DNA from 2 places in the Alteromonas sp. ABV2_168 genome. Region 1 is predicted to be linked to the other one. Evidence: predicted binding sites of a transcription regulator. Region 1 holds the regulator's gene; the other holds the start of a gene.
What was found. The regulator FNR, encoded in region 1, switches genes on or off when oxygen is low (the NO sensors DNR and NnrR bind a similar motif). The targets are predictions, from matches to a motif close to TTGATCTAGATCAA.

Region 1 (3,135 bases):
CATGATGCTGGGGGATGGTATTAACGACGCGCCGGTGATGGCAGCGGCTGATGTTGGCATTGCAGTGGGTAATGCCACGGATATCGCAAAAAGTGCCGCGGATGTGATTTTATTAAATGATAAGCTGGCTGTACTCGGACACCTTACTCTGATGGCCAGAAGAGTAAAAGCGACAGTCAGGCAGAATATGGGATGGGCCGTAGGCTACAATCTGGTTATCCTGCCGTTTGCAGTGTCCGGCATCCTGACGCCGTGGATGGCGGTGATTGGTATGAGTCTGAGTAGTATTCTGGTAGTAACAAATTCGACGAGACTGTTAAAGTAACGCTATGAGTATAATTTACGTCCTTATTCCCCTTGCTGTGATCATTGTGGCCATTGCCATCGGCGTATTTTTTTGGGCAGTAAAATCTAACCAGTTTGAAGACCTGGATCGCCAGGGCTACAGTATTCTTTTCGATGATGATTTATCTCCTGAAGAAAAAAAACTGGCCGAAGAACGAAAAAAACTCAATGAGTGATCTGTCGTTTTTTTCTGCCTTGCTGGTCGGGCTGGGCGGAGGCGTTCATTGTGTGGGAATGTGCGGCGGCGTATCGCTGGCACTGTCTGCCGCCACGCCGGCAGGCTCATCGCCTTTACCCTATGCGCTTAGCTACAACTTTGGTCGTATATTCAGTTACATACTTGCCGGCGCTGTGACCGGCGGCATCGGGCAGATAGCGAAAGAAGCTGTACCCGTGACCGGCCCCGTACTCGCCGTCATCAGTGGCATTATGCTGATTGCCATGGCCTGCTATCTGGGTAACTGGTGGCGTGGCCTGACCGCTGTTGAAGCCCTCGGCAGTAAACTCTGGCAAAGAATTCAGCCGTTGTCGAAACGGTTTTTACCTTTCAGGTCTCCTACTAGCGCCTTTCCCTATGGTATGATTTGGGGATGGTTGCCCTGTGGACTGGTTTATTCCACCCTGACATGGGCACTGGCTTCAGGGACGGCAATATCCGGTGCTGTAATCATGGCCGGTTTTGGTTTAGGAACGCTACCGGCGTTGCTGGCTGTCCGGGCTGGTGCAGACTGGCTTTCCTCAGGTTTCAGACAACCCGTAGTTCGTCAAATCATTGCTTTGAGTTTGCTGTTGTACGCATTATTGCTGTTGTGGCGGGCTTTAAGTACTATACATTAGAATTATCGCAAACAGCGGAAAGTGAGCATGCAAAAACGTTCGGATTTTTCTATACACTGCCAGAATTGCAGTTTCAGTCATTTGTGTCTGCCCGTGGCCCTCAATAAAACTGAGATTGAGTCACTGGATGACATCATTGAACGCAAAAAGCCTTTGCATAAACACGACACCCTGGTAGAAGCCGGCGATAAATTTACCTCTCTGTACGCTGTGCGGGCAGGTTCATTTAAGTCTTTTGTCACCGATAAAGAAGGTGAAGAGCAAATTATCAGTTTCCACTTCCCGGGCGATATTATCGGTTTTGACGGTTTACGTGACGACACTCACCAGAGTTACACTCAGGCGCTGGAAACTGCCATGGTGTGTGAGCTGCCCTATTCCACCCTTGAAAAAATGTCTGAGCAATTCCCGAAATTGCGCCATCAGATCATGCGTTTTATGAGTGCTGAAATTAAGCAGGATCATGAAATGATGATGCTGCTGAATAAAAGGACGGCAGAAGAACGTCTGATTTATTTTATCGCCCATCTGTCCGGTCGCTTCGAAGAACGGGGTTTTTCTCACCGTCAGTTCAATCTGAGTATGACCCGCAACGAAATCGGTAATTATCTCGGATTAACGGTAGAAACGATCAGCCGCTTGCTGACCCGCTTCCAGAAAGAAGGCATTATCAAAGTAGACGGGAAGCTCATTACTGTTCTGGATTTTGCGGCTATGGATAAAAAGCTGCACTCTATGGACATTCCTACTCTTTGCGTGGATTAATATCCCGTTGAAATATTGATCTGAAACAAGGTCTCTCCTGCTGTAAGTCTTATACTAAAGATGAAGGCAGTATTTATTGTCTGCATCAATAAGGAGAGACGCCATGATCACCTGCAAACGTATTCTCGCCGTCGTTCAGGCCGACAACCCTGAACAACCTGCCCTTTCAAGAGCCATCGAAATTGCCCGTAAAACCGGTGCAGAAGTACACGCACTGCTTGTTGTATACGACTTTTCTTATGACATGACAACAATGCTCACCCGCAGTGAGCGTGAAGCCATGCGTGATGCGGTAACCAAAGACCGCATTGCCTGGGCAGAAAAAAATCTGACCCGCTACGATGATTATGATGTAAAGGTTGCTGTTGAGTGGAGTGATAAACGTTACGAAGCCATTACCCGCTACACCATTAACCGTCAGGTTGACCTGGTCGTTAAAGCTACCCGCAAACACGATGATTTTGCATCAGTGCTCTTTACACCAACAGACTGGCACTTACTAAGAAAATGTCCGGCTCCGGTTTTACTTGTCAAAGCTCATGCCTGGCCTGAACACGGTAATATTGTTGCGGCAGTCAATGTGGGTACAGAAGACAAAGAACATGCACAACTGAATGACAAGTTGACCGGTATCGCAAAGGATTATGCAGAGTTACTGAGCGGTCAGGTACATCTGGTTAATGCCTATCCTTCTGCCCCACTGAATATCGCCATTGAGATCCCCGATTTCAATCCTGAGACGTATCATAACGCTGTGCGCAATCATCATGTTCAGGAAATGGAAAACCACAGCGCTAAATTTGGGATCGGCGTAGCAAATTGCCATGTTGTTGAGGGATTACCTGATATAGCCATTCCGAAAGTGACTGAACAGCTGGATGCAGAACTCGTCGTCATCGGTACCGTGGGACGTACAGGCATATCAGCCGCCTTTTTGGGCAATACTGCAGAGCATGTTATTGATAACCTGAATTGCGATGTGCTGGCGGTTAAACCTGACGGGTTTACGTCTCCGGTTAAGTAAATGCGCGATAACGGAATGCTGCTTGTGTAGCAGCATTCCGTCTGCTTTTGTATAATGGTACTTTTATTTTTCCAGCCAATTCTGAAGTGCCATGAATCAAGTAACATCTACGCCATCTGAGAACGCCAGTCACAGTGCGCAAAGTAAACAAAAATACAACTTTA
Region 2 (3,135 bases), on a different contig from region 1:
CCATTATCTGGTGGCATTTTGGGGGCTGGAAACCAATTTTGGTGGTTACAAAGGTAAGATGAATGTACTGAATTCACTGGCGACTCTTGCCTGTGATGAAAGACGTAGCAGCTATTTTTCCAAAGAATTAGTCACTGCGGTTAAGCTTCTTGAAAGAGAATCTTTAGATCAGACCAAAATGGTAGGTTCCTGGGCAGGCGCCATGGGCCATACACAATTTATGCCCTCAGCATATATGAACTATGCGATTGACGGCGACGGCGATGGCCAGATCAATCTGTGGGACAGTGAAGAAGATGCCCTCGCTTCAGCGGCTAACTTTTTGTCTCAATTAGGCTGGCAACCCGGATTCCGTTGGGGAAGGGAAATTCAGTTACCGGATAATTTCGATTATCGCGAAACGGGATATAAAAACCGGCGCAGTATTACTGAGTGGAACGAAAGCGGGATCAAAAAAGCAGACGGTAGTGCGCTGGGTAACAGTGATGAAAAAGGCTATGTCGTTGTACCTGCCGGTCATAACGGTCCGGCGTTCATTGCCTATCACAACTTCCGAATTATTATGCGCTGGAACAATTCTGAATTCTACGCCATCGCCGTAGGTAAGCTGGCTGACCAGATTGCCGGTGAAGCCGGTATTGATAAAGCGTTACCGGAATTACCGGCTTATACCAGGGATGACATTTTGAAACTGCAAACAGCGCTGAATGCTTCCGGTTACAATGTAGGTAAACCCGACGGTATTATCGGACCGGCAACCCGTGCAGGGATCCGCGAATATCAGTTGGCCAGCAACCTGATTGCTGATGGTTTTCCGGGACTGGATGTGATGAAAGCGATTGGTGTGTTGCCGGATGAACTCAAAGAGAGCGACGGCAATAAAGAAAGCGAGTAGCTGGATCCGGATACGGTCAGTTCACAGAGCACGGGCGTGCTCTGTGAACATTGTAACCGTACAGCTTAGTACATGTGCTGTCCGCCGTTAATGGACAATGTAGAACCGGTAATAAATCCGGCTTCATCGCCTATTAAGAACATAACACTGCGGGCGATGTCTTCAGGTTTCCCCAAACGACCCACCGGAATTGTTGCAATGATCTTCTTCAATACTTCTTCCGGTACCGCACGCACCATGTCAGTATCAACATAACCCGGCGCAATAGCGTTTACGGTTACACCTTTACCTGCACCCTCAAGTGCCAGCGCTTTAGTAAAACCATGAATACCGGACTTAGCTGCCGCATAGTTAACCTGGCCATACTGACCAGCCTGACCGTTAACCGAACCGATATTAACAATGCGACCAAAACCACGGGCGCGCATTGAATCAATCACTGAGCGACACGTGTTAAAACAGGAAGCGAGGTTAGTTTGAATAACGGCATCCCATTGCTCAAAATTCATTCTGTGCATGGTGCCGTCCCGGGTGATCCCGGCATTGTTGATTAGAATATCCACCGGACCATAATCTGTCGCGATTTGGTCAATTGCTTCTTTCGTTTTCTCAAAATTCGAGACATCGAACTTAAATGAAGGTATGCCAGTGCGTTCAGTAAACGCCTTAGCCGCTTCATCGTTACCACCATAATTTGCCACAACAGTGTAACCCGCATCTTTCAACGCTACACAAATTGCTTCACCTATTCCCCGGGTGCCACCTGTGACCAGTGCAACTTTGCTCATTTCGTCTCCCTCAAATGTTGACTCATATTTGTACAACAATTCTATATAAGCATGCTTGATGAGATGTTGACAACGGAAACCTGAAGACTTTTTGCGCGGGGTCAATGCCCGTGTCCAGATGAATGACTATAGTGAATAAGAAACTTCTTACTTATCATGCAGTTGAAAAAATAAACAAGTATTTAGCTATTAACTGGTCAGAGGATCTCTTTTAATAACAAATACTTGCATAATAATTGCAGCACGTAAATTAGTTGTATACACCGTTCAAACATGATTAAAGTTGTAAGACGGGTACAATAGTTCAGGAACAACCCCCCGTTTATTTTCGCGGCTTCATTGAACGTCCGGCTTCAGCTTCCATCGGATTATCAGGCCACCGGTGTTTCGGATATCGTCCTTTCATTTCTTTCTGCACAGCAAGATAACTACCCTGCCAGAAGCCGGCCAAATCCGATGTAGTTTGTACTGGTCTTCCCGCAGGAGACAGCAACTCCAGCGTAATGACTTTTGCGCCGTCTGCAACAGTGAACGTATCTGCACAACCAAACATTTCCTGCAGTCTGACCGGAAGCACGACTTCGCCGTTTGACCGGTAGACCAGTTTCCTTTTTTCACCGGAAGGCACGGTGATGCTCAGTGGCAAAGCATTGTCCATGGCGTGTTGCTGGCTCCAGGGGAGTGACTGGTGTAGCAGTGTCGCCCAGGACAGGCCGGCAAGTTGCTCCCAACTTTTAAACGAAGATAATCGTGCGGAAATATCACTACGGTCCAGAAGCGACAATGGTGACTCAGGGTCTTTCCATACCGGCGGGCTGTCGAAAGCTTGCGGTTGATGTAAGTCACACCCGCAGGCCATTTGATACCGGTACCACCATTGCCAGTCTTTTTCACTGAAAGGCCACGCGGATAACGGCAATCCTTCCAGCAACGATACCCAGGCCTCACCGCGAATGCGGGCCGGCACGTTAGTTGCCGGTTCACTGCTTAACACTATTTCATGGAAACCTTCGGTTTTGCGCGCTTCCATTTGCTTCTTCTGACTGTTGTACGTCACCGTATCTTTAAGTTTGAAAGCCTGCGAATATAACTGTCTTAATAAGGTTTCATTAACAGGTTCGGCCTGACGAATGATCACGTCGGAACCGTTAACCTGCCCTTCCTTAACCACCAGCCAGTCAGACTTTTCAATCATTCCTTCAGGCAGAGCAGCGCCACGGCCACTGGCCAGCTTATAATCACTACCCTGCTTACGTCTCGCAACCCGCTCAGGAAAAGCCAGCGCGAGACACACTGCAACAGCTTCACCATTTAACTTTCGGGGCTCTGCTTTCAGTGAGATGCCAAGTGCAGATGCAAACCGCGAGGCCCTGGATTTCAAACCGGATAACTGGGGTTCTGCCAGTTTTTCAAGCCAGGCTGATACGTGAAATTGCCGCTCAGAAGCTGAAT

Region 2: phbB (acetoacetyl-CoA reductase) is a predicted target of FNR. The motif match lies at 1,775-1,788, and genes of this name have one in related genera.

The regions. Positions count from the first base shown of each region.
Region 1 covers NZ_JBSWYQ010000014.1:14,485-17,619, reverse strand. Annotated here, with positions in the region: gene ACXAH4_RS18265 (heavy metal translocating P-type ATPase) at 1-325, shown strand, start outside; gene ccoS (cbb3-type cytochrome oxidase assembly protein CcoS) at 330-521, shown strand; gene ACXAH4_RS18255 (sulfite exporter TauE/SafE family protein) at 514-1,182, shown strand; gene fnr (fumarate/nitrate reduction transcriptional regulator Fnr) at 1,204-1,947, shown strand; gene uspE (universal stress protein UspE) at 2,051-2,971, shown strand; gene ttcA (tRNA 2-thiocytidine(32) synthetase TtcA) at 3,063-3,135, shown strand, end outside.
Region 2 covers NZ_JBSWYQ010000001.1:559,817-562,951, reverse strand. Annotated here, with positions in the region: gene ACXAH4_RS02490 (lytic murein transglycosylase) at 1-895, shown strand, start outside; gene phbB (acetoacetyl-CoA reductase) at 961-1,683, opposite strand; gene hrpB (ATP-dependent helicase HrpB) at 2,006-3,135, opposite strand, start outside.